4 regions of the Microaerobacter geothermalis genome follow, and region 1 is predicted to be linked to each of the others. Evidence: riboswitches for the same ligand, from Rfam matches in the RefSeq annotation. Region 1 holds a riboswitch; each other region holds the start of a gene.
The links. A riboswitch is a leader RNA that binds a small molecule or an ion and turns the genes downstream of it on or off. The one in region 1 is predicted to bind S-adenosylmethionine.
Positions count from the first base shown of each region.

Region 2: linked by a shared signal. The riboswitch ahead of L1765_RS00020 (methionine ABC transporter ATP-binding protein) and the one ahead of L1765_RS09705 (nitrite/sulfite reductase) in region 1 are both predicted to bind S-adenosylmethionine.
Region 3: linked by a shared signal. The riboswitch ahead of metX (homoserine O-acetyltransferase MetX) and the one ahead of L1765_RS09705 (nitrite/sulfite reductase) in region 1 are both predicted to bind S-adenosylmethionine.
Region 4: linked by a shared signal. The riboswitch ahead of L1765_RS01115 (sodium:solute symporter family protein) and the one ahead of L1765_RS09705 (nitrite/sulfite reductase) in region 1 are both predicted to bind S-adenosylmethionine.

Region 1 is NZ_JAKIHL010000023.1:19,094-22,230, reverse strand. It holds gene cysK (cysteine synthase A) at 91-1,023, shown strand; SAM riboswitch class I at 1,047-1,160, shown strand; gene L1765_RS09705 (nitrite/sulfite reductase) at 1,242-2,855, shown strand; gene L1765_RS09700 (DUF3906 family protein) at 2,886-3,089, shown strand; gene L1765_RS09695 (inorganic phosphate transporter) at 3,086-3,137, shown strand, end outside.
Region 2 is NZ_JAKIHL010000001.1:2,422-5,558, reverse strand. It holds gene L1765_RS00030 (MetQ/NlpA family ABC transporter substrate-binding protein) at 1-182, opposite strand, end outside; gene L1765_RS00025 (methionine ABC transporter permease) at 219-899, opposite strand; gene L1765_RS00020 (methionine ABC transporter ATP-binding protein) at 903-1,937, opposite strand; SAM riboswitch class I at 2,008-2,118, opposite strand; gene L1765_RS00015 (tetratricopeptide repeat protein) at 2,177-2,881, opposite strand; gene L1765_RS00010 (anti-sigma factor domain-containing protein) at 3,063-3,137, opposite strand, start outside.
Region 3 is NZ_JAKIHL010000001.1:239,247-242,383, forward strand. It holds gene L1765_RS01220 (DMT family transporter) at 1-758, shown strand, start outside; gene L1765_RS01225 (biotin transporter BioY) at 893-1,480, opposite strand; SAM riboswitch class I at 1,705-1,816, shown strand; gene metX (homoserine O-acetyltransferase MetX) at 1,925-3,034, shown strand; gene L1765_RS01235 (homoserine dehydrogenase) at 3,036-3,137, shown strand, end outside.
Region 4 is NZ_JAKIHL010000001.1:214,281-217,417, forward strand. It holds gene L1765_RS01105 (LCP family protein) at 1-140, shown strand, start outside; gene L1765_RS01110 (cation diffusion facilitator family transporter) at 506-1,402, shown strand; SAM riboswitch class I at 1,606-1,719, shown strand; gene L1765_RS01115 (sodium:solute symporter family protein) at 1,883-3,137, shown strand, end outside.

The DNA.
Region 1 (3,137 bases):
CCTATAAAAATTAATGTTGACACGAAGAAATAATTAACATTATAATTCTGATTAATAAAATATAAATTTATAGGAATTGGAGGAAATGAAATGCGTGTTGCAAACACAATTACGGATCTTATCGGAAATACTCCCCTCGTGAAGTTAAACAGAATCGTGGGAAGTGAAGATGCGGATGTTTATTTAAAACTGGAGTTTTTCAATCCTGGAGGCAGCGTAAAAGACAGGATTGCTATTGCTATGATTGAAGCCGCTGAAAAGGAAGGGAAACTGAAGCCAGGAGATACCATCGTAGAACCTACCAGCGGAAATACCGGTATTGGTTTGGCCATGGTTGCTGCAGCAAAAGGATATCGCACGATTTTAGTGATGCCGGAAACGATGAGTATGGAAAGAAGAAACTTACTTCGGGCTTATGGAGCTGAACTGGTACTTACACCAGGACCAGAGGGAATGAAAGGGGCGATAAGGGTGGCTAATGAATTGTTGGAAGATCATCCCAATTATTTTATGCCCCAGCAGTTTGAAAACCCTGCGAATCCGCAAATACATCGCGATACGACCGGGCAGGAACTGTTAGAACAAGCAGCAGAAATCGGGGGGATTGACGCTTTTGTTTCCGGAATTGGAACAGGGGGAACCGTTACCGGGGCGGGAGAAGTGTTAAAGGAGAAATTTCCTCAGTTGCATATTGTTGCTGTAGAACCAGCTGCCTCCCCAGTTTTGTCTGGAGGACAACCAGGTCCTCACAAAATCCAGGGCATTGGTGCCGGATTCGTTCCTAAGATTTTAAACACCGAAATCTATGATGAAATTATTACCGTTGAGAATGATGAGGCCTTTGAAACTTCCAGGAGAATGGCTCGAGAAGAAGGTATTTTGGGAGGTATTTCCTCAGGAGCTGCAGTTTTTGCTGCATTAAAAATCGCCAAAAGATTGGGTATAGGTAAAAAAGTTGTTGCAGTAATACCCAGCAATGGTGAAAGGTATCTAACCACCCCATTATATCAATTTGACATTTAATCAATTCAGACCCAAATAATTTCCTCTTATCCAGAGAGGTGGAGGGACTGGCCCGATGATACCCGGCAACCTTCAAACAGCAGATCGTTTGAGATGGTGCCAATTCCTGCAGAATGAAATTTTCTGAGAGATAAGAGGAGGTGTGGAACAAAAGATCATCCCCCTTCTCACAGGGGGATTTTTGCATAAAAAGAATAACAAAACGGAGGTTATGCATAATGCAAAAATGGTTAAGGGATCAGGGCGAAAAATTAAACCAAGTAGAATTGATTAAATTAGAAAAAGATGGTTTGGATGTCATTCAGGATATTTATCGTTACGCGGAGACGGGATATGACTCCATCACTCCTGATGATATGAATCGATTCAAGTGGGCAGGGATTTATGAGCAAAAGCCGAAGGAAGGTTATTTCATGATGAGGGTAAGAATTCCTTCAGGAATTCTTAACTCAGAGCAGGCAAGGGTGCTGGCTTCCATTGCTGTGGACTATGGTCGAAATCTAGTGGATATTACCACCCGGCAGGCCGTTCAATTCCATTGGCTTCAGATACAAGACATGCCCGATATTTTTCAGCGCTTGAAAGAAGTGGGGTTGTCTTCTTTCGAGGCATGCGGGGATTGCCCGAGGACGATTGTCGGAAATCCCTTGGCTGGTTTGGATCCTTATGAGTTAATCGATACGAGGCCATTGGCCCAAGAATTAAACGATTATTTCTTGATGAACAGGGATTTTTCTAATTTGCCTCGCAAATACAAAATATCGATTTCATCGAGCATTTATAATGCTGGACATGCAGAAATTAACGATTTAGCCTTTACTCCGGCTGTAAAAGTGATTGATGGGGAAGAAGTGATTGGTTTCCATGTTTGGGTGGGAGGAGGACTTTCGGCCAAACCTTATCTGGCGAAGCAACTGGATGTATTTGTCAGACCGGAAGAGGTGGTGAAGGTGGCAGCGGCGGTTACAACCATCTTCCGCGACTACGGATATCGGGAAAAACGTCATCGTGCTCGCCTTAAATTTCTGGTGGCCGATTGGGGACCGGAAAAATTTTGTGAAAAACTGTTTGAGCTGACTGGAGAACTTCCAGGGCGGGGAGAGGACAAAATTATCGGTTGGAATGCCGGATATTTTACAGGAGTTCATCCGCAAAAACAAGAGGGCTTAAAATATGTGGGATTATCTGTGCCTGTAGGAAGGATGACAGCCGAAGAATTGGAGGAACTGGCCCGGTTGGCAGATAAATACGGGGACGGTTCTTTAAGAACCTGCAACTCTCAAAATATTGTGTTGGCCAACATTCCGGATCATCGGATAGAGAAACTGTTGCAGGAGAAGGTCCTCGAGCGGTTGACGCCATATCCTAGAAATTTTACGGCTTTCGCTGTTTCTTGTACCGGAAATGAATTTTGCAATCTGGCCTTGGTGGAAACCAAGGAAAGAATGAGACAGTTGGCTTATTTCCTAGATGAGAATATTGAACTGGATGAGCCAATCCGAATGCATATGGTAGGCTGCCCCAACTCCTGTGGACAGAGGCAGATCGCTGATATTGGATTTCAGGGTGTGCTGGTGAAAACCCCTCAAGGAATGAAGGACGCCTTTGAAATTTATATTGGTGGCACATTAGGCCCCAATGCTGTCTTTAATGAAAAGTTAAAAGGCCGGGTATTGGGGGATGACCTCGGCCGAGTGGTTATACAGTTGATTGCCTACTATAAGGAAGAGAAGCAACCAGGTGAGAAGTTTTATGACTTTTCCAAGAGAACAGGAATAAAACCTTTCCAGGAAAGGTTAGATCAAATATTATCACAGCTTCAACAAAGTTAAAACCAAACCAAAGGAAAGGATAGTCGTACGATGTTCCTGTATAAATTGGAAGTTCGATTTGCCGATGAATCTTGGGCAACGGTAGTCACGATTGCTGGAGATGATAGGCAGGCATTCGAAAGTGCTAATCATCAGCTTGAGTGTCATTACCTACCGCTTAAAAAAATAACTGAAATGGCAATGGTGGAGAAAAAACCGGCCAAAAAGGGACACGGGTATGTGATTGAACCATGATTTGGACATACATGGCATTCGGAGTAGCCCTGCTCTTTGCAATCAATA
Region 2 (3,137 bases), on a different contig from region 1:
AAAACAACCACTTCTAACTTAATTCCCTCTTTCTCCAATGCCGGTTTTACCACTTCATTCAATACTTCCGCATGGGGAACCGCAGTGGCTCCAACTTTCAAAACTTCCTCTTTTCCTCCACAACCAGCTAAAACAACGGTTAATGCAAGTACCAATACAGCGAGTATACCAAACTTTTTCATCATGTTCCTCTCCTTGTCCTTAAATTTATATATAAGTTATCGCTTATCCACTAAGCGGGAAAGCCAATCACCAATGGATTGAAACAACTGAACAATCAAAACCAACAGAATGGTTGTTACCAACAAAATATCTCCCTGGAATGAGTTGTATCCCAAATTGTAGGCCATACTTCCCAAACCGCCAGCACCGATAATTCCAGCGAAGGCAGAATAACCGACCAGCCCCACAGAAGTAACGGTAATGCTGGAGATAATCGCCGGAAGGGCTTCCGGTATCAACACCTTTCGTATAATTTGCCAATTGTTCGCCCCCATGGATTGAGCCGCTTCGATGACACCTTTATCCACCTCCCGAATGGACGTTTCTACCAGTCTTGCCAAAAAAGGGGCAGAGCCTAAAATAAGCGAAAAGAGAGCGGCAGTCGGTCCAATGGATGTTCCAATTAACATCCTTGAAATGGGAATGACCCACAAAATCAGAACGATATAGGGAACCGAACGGAAAATATTAACCACCGTACCAAGAATGGAATTTAACCATTTAATCGGCACCATATATCCGGGACTAGTAATAACCAGCAAAACTCCTAAAGGGATTCCAAGAAGGGAAGCAAAGAATAGAGAAACAATCACCATGTATAAAGTTTCCCCTGTCGCTAGAAGAACTCCATCCCAATTGGTCATCACATTCTGAAAATATCCTGTGATCCATTCCATCACCTATTCCCCTCCCTTCTGGGCCAGATGTTCCACTTCCACCTTCTCTTCACGGAGAAAGCGAATGGCTTTCTTCTGTTCCTCTTCCGGACCGATCAACTGCAGGAACAAAGTACCATAGGAATTTCCTTGTATCCGGTTGACATGTCCATGAAGAATATTAACTTCTACATCAAACTTTTTAATTAAACGATTTATGAGCGGCCTTTCTGCCGAGTCCCCAAGAAATGACAGCTTCACCAGAGAACCATCCTTTAACAGTTCTTCCCAATCATGAAGTTGTTCCAATGTATCATCCGGTTCTGTCACCTGTTTTACAAAACGTTTTGCGATTTCTGTTTTTGGATGGCTGAAAACCTCAAGGACCGTTCCCATCTCAACGATTTTCCCATTTTCAATTACCGCGACCCGGTCACAAATTTTTTGGATCACGTGCATTTCATGGGTAATGAGAACAATGGTTAGCCCCAATTTTTCATTAATTTCTTTTAACAAATCTAGAATAGAATCGGTCGTTTTCGGATCTAAAGCTGAAGTGGCTTCATCACAAAGCAAAACCTTCGGATGATTGGCAAGAGCCCTTGCAATGCCTACCCTTTGTTTCTGTCCACCGCTTAGCTCAGAGGGATAAGCATCTGCCCTTTCTTTTAGGCCCACCAATTCAACCAACTCATTCACCCTTTTCTCAATATTCTCCTTAGAAACTCCGGCAATCTCCAAAGGAAAAGCGATATTTTCCTTCACCGTTCTAGACCAAAGCAAATTAAAATGCTGAAAGATCATTCCGATTTCCTGCCGGGCTTTCCGCAAGTCACGGACTGAAAGCCGAGTCATTTCCACATTAGACACTTGAATGCTCCCAGAGGTAGGTGGCTCAAGCATATTGATCGTCCTGATCAATGTGCTTTTTCCTGCACCGCTGTAACCAATCACTCCAAATATTTCTCCCTTTTGAACTTCAAGATTGATATCAGATAAGGCTTTCACCTGCTTTTTTCCCGATGAAAAGACTTTTTCCAATTTCTTAATCCTTATCATAATGGCACACCCCCTCACTAAATAATAAAAACCTTTCCTGAGACAGAAAGGTTTTTGAGCGAACCGACCCCTCTTATCTCTCAGGAAAAATCCTGCAGGAATTGGCACCTTCCCCTGATTTAAAATCCAAGGGGGTTGCCGGGCTTCATCGGGCCAGTCCCTCCACCTCTCTGAATAAGAGATATATTATTCATATCATTTTTGACATGATTACAAGTTACCACGCAGACATGTACATGTCAATAGGAAATTGCTTCTTGATACATGTCAAAAGCCTCTTTTCTTTCTCCCGAATTTTCTTTGTCTTCAGCCTTATCCCATAATTCATAATTGATCTGTAATGCAAATAAATAAAGCTCTTTCATCCAAGCAAGGGCTTCTTGCCACCATTCCATTTGGCGATAAAACAGTGCCAATTGATGAATGGCATAACACAGGGAAGGTCCAACCGTTGATTTCGCTTCTTCTTGTGATGAATAAGAATAAAATTCTTCCTTCTTTTCCTCAATCAGCCTTTTACACATGGTAATCGCCTTTTCTTGTTCACCCTTGTGAAAATAATAGTCGCACAAGTACACCTTGAGATGCTCAATACTCATCATATATCCCATTTGCGGCGGATATTGGGAAATGGCCTCCTCCATTTGTTGGATCGCCAATTCATAATTTCCTCTTGAGCCGTTGATTTCGGCCATTTCTGCCAAGGAACGGACATAGGCAAAATGCTCATTTTGATCTTCCTTAGGTCCTTCAACGGCAATGGTATGAAAGATATCATAAGCCAAGTCATGATGATGATATCTGAGGGCCATGACAGCCACCATCATCCGAGTATTGGGTTGGGAAAACTTGCGAAATGTATCATTTGGAAGAAATCGTCCTACTAATTTTTCGGCACGTTCAGCCAATTGATTCACCATTTCATCATGTGAGATCGGATTCATTGAGATTCTCCTTTCTAAAAATACAATAACGGAAGTAAACATGCATGACCGAAGGGTCACAAATTGATCATTTCTTTAGTTTAACAAAAAGAGCCAATCGGTAAAAGATTGGCTCTTTTTTTGTTTCCTGTCTTTATTTGTTACGCTATATGAATTTTGAGAGGATATCAATTTATGGGGGTTAATCTTCATCTACTTTTCCGTTTTCTTTATCTTTTTCTTCCTTTTTCCCTTTAAACTGACTTTCATCGTCATC
Region 3 (3,137 bases), on a different contig from region 1:
TGGCAGTTCTGTTAAATAAAACCCAGAGGAGGAGTTGGAAAATAGAAAAGCAGGATCTTTCCCTGCTATTTAAAATTGGGTTTGTTGGTTACTTTATTTCCATTGGCGCCCAATTTGTCGGGACCTATTTGTCCAATGCTTCGATGGGTGCATTAATTACATCGTCCACACCTGCTTTTGTTGCCATATTTGCCTTTTTTCTGTTAAAGGAAAAATTGACCTTTCAAAAAATAATTTCCATCTTTATTGCGACCGTTGGTGTTGTGATTGTTGTTGGATTCGATCCTAGCGGATCTAATTTTACCGGTAATTTGGTTTTACTGTTAGCTGGAATTACCTGGGCGCTATATTCGGTGTATGTCAGGATGGCTACTCAAAAATATACCACACTAATGGTCACCATCTATGGGATGCTGTTTAGTTTGATTTTCACCACCCCAACCATGTTGTGGGAATTAAGCAAAACCCCGGTGCAGTTTTCCTTTTCCGGTTTGATTTGGCTCGGGGTGTTGTATACCGGAATCATATCTACCGCTCTTGCCTTTTTCCTTTGGAACAAGGGCTTTCAGTTGTTGGAAGCAGGAACCGCCGCCATCTTTTTTTTCGTTCAGCCGGTAGTTGGGGCTCTTCTAGGCTGGCTGCTTCTGGGCGAAGAGCTTTCTCTCAAGTTTTTCATAGGTGGGGGCTTAATTTTCTTAGGAGTAATATTGGCCACTTTGAAGTTTCAAACTTATTTAAAGCGGGAAGAAGCAAAGTAAACAATTTTCTGATGGTCTCTCTCACTCTATGAAGGAAAAGTTAGATTTAACGTCTATAAACAAATTAAAAACCTGCCCCTTTCAAGAGCTGTACACAGCTGTAACATCGGGTGCAGGTTTTTTCATTGGTTAATTTATACAGTGTGTGATTTTCCAAAAGACAGCTGACCTGCAGAAATGAGTCGGCTGACCAAAATGCTGCCCAGATATGCACTGATCATCATCTTGATGATGTCGAAAGGAACGAAGGGATAAACACCGGCAGCCAGAGCCTTCCCCCAGGTGAGGGATAAAACCAGTTTTAGTTGAAAGGCTCCCAGTAAATAGATAAAAAACAGTCCGACCAGATTGGCAAACAAGAACCATCCGTAAGAAAGTTTGTCCCGCTTTGCCGCTTGTTCCACAATCCATCCCACCACAAAAGCAGCAACGACATATCCGATAAGGTATCCTCCTGTTTTTCCAACGATAATTCCAATTCCTGAAGTGCCTTGGGCAAACACAGGAGCTCCGGCAATTCCCAATAATAAGTATACAATCATGGCTAATGCTCCATAGCGGCTCCCTAATACGGCTCCAGTCAGTGTCACGGCGATGATTGACAGGGTAAACGGAACAGATTCAGACAACGGTGTTGTAAATGAGATTCGGGCAAAAATAACCGTAATTGCTGCAAATAATCCAGTTAGAATCAACATTTTTAAATGATAGGACTTCCCCATATATTCTTCTCCTCCCCTTCTCTATATTTCTTCCCATTTTTACTATCTGTTAACGTTATAATTTTTATAGTTAACAAATAGCTAGCTTCAGTTTACTGATTCGATGGGTATAAGTCAATAAGATCACAATCAAAATTTTATGGATTGACATATTTCGGGGAATATCTTAATATGAATTCTAACAATTCTAAATGGATGAACTAAAAACTTGATATCTTGGATGACTCTTATCCAGAGAGGTGGAGGGACTGGCCCGATGAAACCCGGCAACCCCGAAGTTCAGACTTCGGAGAGGTGCTAATTCCAGCAGAACGGATGAGTTCTGGAAGATAAGAGAGGCTTGGTTCCGATGCTAACCCCTCTTCTTATCGAAGTGGGGATTTTTACTTTATAAAGAGGATTTTATGTTTTTGGAGTTGTGAGTGAAGAGAGAGGGAATGAAAGATGGCTATAGATATAATAGAAGTGATGCAGGTTCAAAAAGTATCCTTGGGCGAAGTACTCCTTGAATGTGGAGAAACGTTGCCCCATGTGGAGGTTGCCTTTGAAACTTCCGGTTTTTTAAACCGGGATAGGAGTAATGTTGTCCTTGTTTGCCATGCCCTAACTGGAGATGCCCAAGCGGTGGGGACTACAAAAAATCCGGGATGGTGGAGCGGGCTGATTGGACCGGGAAAGTATATTGACACCAATCAGTATTATGTCATTACCACTAATGTACTTGGAGGTTGTTACGGCACAACAGGGCCATCCAGCATAAATCCGAAAACAGGCCAACCCTATGGAGCGGACTTCCCTACAGTAACGATTCGCGATATGGTCCATGTGCAATACCTACTCTTGAAAAAGTTGGGAATTTCCAAGTTGTATGCTGTTATCGGGGGATCAATGGGAGGCATGCAGGTTTTGGAATGGGGAATCAGTTATCCCCAGATGATTGAGCATATCATTCCCCTGGCTACTTCCGCCTATTTATCACCAATGGCCATTGCTTACAACGATATCGGACGTCAAGCCATCCTGTCTGACCCGGAGTGGAAAGGGGGACATTATTATCCCGGAAGGGGTCCTGTTAAGGGACTATCCATTGCCCGGATGGTGGGAATGATTACTTACCGGACCGCAGACCTGTTCGAAGAGAGATTCGGAAGAACGATGAGACAAGACCATCAAGTTACCCAATTTGACTCCGTTTTCCAAGTGGAAAGCTATTTGAGATATCAGGGAGAGAAACTGGTTGACCGGTTTGATGCCAATTCGTATCTTTATCTCCTAAAAGCCATGGATTCCCATGATATCGGTCGTGGAAGGGGCGGCTGGAAAACTGCTCTCAGTCACATAAAATCCAAGGTGCTGCTGATTGGAATCACCCGGGATCTGTTATATACTGTCCAGCATATGGAAGAGATGCAGTCATCCCTGAAGCAAGCCAGGGTGGATTCGACCTATATAGAGATTGATTCTAAATTTGGCCACGATGGATTTTTGGTAGAATTTGAGCGAATCGGCCCACTGGTTGAGTCATTTTTAAGCAAAAAAGGGGTGCATCAGTAGAATGAAAAAGATAAAAATTGCCTTGTTGGGTTTAGGAACAGTTGGTTCCGGAGTGGTAAAAGCACTCCGTCAAAACGAAAAAGTACTTGCGGAAGAATGGGGA
Region 4 (3,137 bases), on a different contig from region 1:
CCGATAAAATTGAAACCACTGACGTTCGCGGAGTTAGCCAGAGAATGCCATATACCGAAAACTTATCGTTATGGTTTTATGTGGTGGACGATGGGGAAAAGGCACGTTTAAAAGAAATGATAGAGAAAGTTCTGAATTAATCGGGGGTGCTAGTACTCCTCGAAATTAAAAAAATGAAAAAACCGGAAGGAGAAAGTTCATGGATGATCCCATTTTTATAGCTTATAGAAACTTGTTTATTTTAGTCCTGCTTCCACTGGGAGCAATCCTAGGTTTGTTCTGGTTTATGGTAAGAAAGAAGAAATAACACGTGCAATTTATACGGACAAATCTGAAAATAAGGCGTTTCCTGTATTGGTATTTTGTACCATAATTTTTGCTCGAAGTTAATTTTTTTTCTATATCACATTTTTGATTCGTTTATGAAAAAACGTTTCTCTGGACTAACTTACACTTTGTTACTTATCATGGATATGGGGGGAGTTTATTTATTTGGGAGGAGATTATGGGGGAACAAGGGTTAAGGTTAAAGCAGGGACAAAAGGGTGCATGGATTAGTATAATCGCCTATATTATTTTATCGATCATTAAAGTTTCCATAGGAATTTGGGCTGCGTCAGAAGCATTGGTAGCTGACGGATTAAATAATACAACGGACATTATCAGTTCTATCGCCATTTTAGTAGGTTTAAGAATTGCCATCCGGCCGGCCGATCGGGATCATCGTTACGGGCATTATAAGGCAGAAACGGTGGCTGCTATCATTGCAGCAAGCATTATGGCCCTTGTTGGATTAGATGTGATCTGGGGAGCATTCCGTTCCCTTTGGGATGAGGGTAAAATCGCCCCCCACCCCCTGGCGGGATGGGTAGCCATCGCATCATCAATCGTCATGTATTTTGTTTACCGTTATAACAAACAATTGGCCCGTAAGGTGAAAAGCCAGGCGATCATGGCTGCGGCTTATGATAACCGTTCCGACGCCCTGGTCAGTTTGGGTGCAGCGGTTGGTATTTTTAGTTCAACTTTTGGTTGGTTCTGGTTGGATTCGCTTACCGCTTTAATCGTTGGGATTTTAATTGTCCATACCGCTTGGAGCATTGGATATCATGCATCTTTCTCCTTGACCGATGGATTTGATGAGGCCCGATTAAAGAGAATTAAAGACAAAATTAAATCCATTGAAGGGGTCAGAACGGTGGTTGATGTGAAAGGACGATATCATGGCAGTAGCGTGTATGTGGATGCAACCATTGAAGTGGACCATGAATTAACCGTAATGGAAAGTCATGAACTGACGGAAAATATTGAAGATGCATTAATCGGCTTTGATGATATCGAGTATGTCCATGTTCATGTAGAACCTTATTTATTGCCGAACGGAAAAACAGAAATGGGCTGATACATGGGTGAAAATCCCATGTTCGTCTTAAATAATACCATTTCATCCACGGTCCAGATCAACTCCCCGGCATGGGGAGTTTTTGCTTGTAACAGATATGTAATATTTTGCAAAAAACAAAACTGTAAAAAAGGATTGACATAGACAAGTACACTCTATTAGAATCATATCTAAATTTACCACAATTTCATAATCTTTATTGCTTCTTATCCAGAGAGGTGGAGGGACTGGCCCGATGAAACCCGGCAACCTTCAAGCGTTACAACGTTTGAGATGGTGCCAATTCCTGCAGAAATGCAATTTCTGAGAGATAAGGGGAGGTGTCGGTTATTTGATTGCTTAACCCCCTTCTCGAAGGGGGTTTTCATTTTGAACAAAAATATCTTAATTTTCGATTAGGTTACTCGTAACTGAAGACTAAAGACAATAACGAGAAATTGATTATTCATTTAGATTGATGAGAAGAGGAGTGAAAGTCAGATGACGAGTGTTGGTTATTGGTTTATTGGAATTGCACTAGCTTATACGGTTCTGTTAATTGCAGCGGGTCGTATTGCTAAAACGAGAGCGGTTGATGGGAATGGCTTCTTTGTTGGAGGGAGAAATTTCAGTACCCTTTTTGTAGCGGTATGCATCACCGGCCTTTTTTCCGGATCTTCTTATATAGCGATTCTGGAACTGGCGTATCTTAAAGGGGTTTCTGCCATATGGTATGGGGTAGCCGAGACAATTCAGGTCTTAATTATCGCTTTGGTTCTTGTTGCTCCTTTTCGAAAAAGAGCATTGGTCACCATTTCCGGTCTGCTTGGGGATCACTTTGGTGATAAAGTCAGGGGATTAGCCGGTCTTATTACTGGTTTAACGTTTCCCATGTGGTCTGTGGCAACAGCCCTAGCCTTTGCTTCAGCACTAAGTGTATTTACCGGGATTTCCATTGTTTGGTCAGTGGCCTTAACGGCATTGCTTCTCCTTCTATATCTTCAATTTGGAGGAATGTGGTCCATTGGTTTTACCCAGCTAAGCAATGTTATCGTATTTTTTATCATGCTGGCAATTGGCGTATATGCCTTTTTCATCAACCCTGGCATCAACGGTTTAAAAGAATTATTTCAGCAAAGGCCGGAGCTTTTTGAACCTGCAACTGTGGGGATACAAACCATCGTAGCCTGGTTTGGTACCTTTATTTTAAATGTAATATTGGCTCAGGCCGCTTTTCAAATGGCCCTTTCCTGCAAAACAGAAAGAGAAGGGCAGAGAGGACTAGTCATAGCTGCGATTATTGGAGTACCCCTTATCATAGGCGCAGTATTGTTCGGATTAGCGGCTGCCTATGTGGTGCCCGGAGAAACGAAGGGACTTGTTGCTGTTCCCCTTTATCTCATGGAAACCTTGCCTGCACCTCTCGTTGCATTGTTTTTCCTTGGATTCTGGGCCGCGGCATTAAGTTGGGGAGCCCCCTGCCAGTTTTCTGGTGCAACCAGCCTTGGAAGGGATGTGGGAAAGGCGATTCGTCCTAAGGCGACAGAAACGGATTTGATTCGTTATACCAAATGGTCCTTGCTTCTTCTTACCTTACTAATGATTGTTTTCGCCGTATTAAGGCCTGAGCAGTCAGCATGGTGGAATATCCTTGCATGGGTTGCTAGAAATTCTGCTACCTTTGCTCCTGTGATTGCGGCATTATTTTGGCCAATCGTGACCAGACGGGCCGTTTTGGCATCCTTGTTTATGGGCT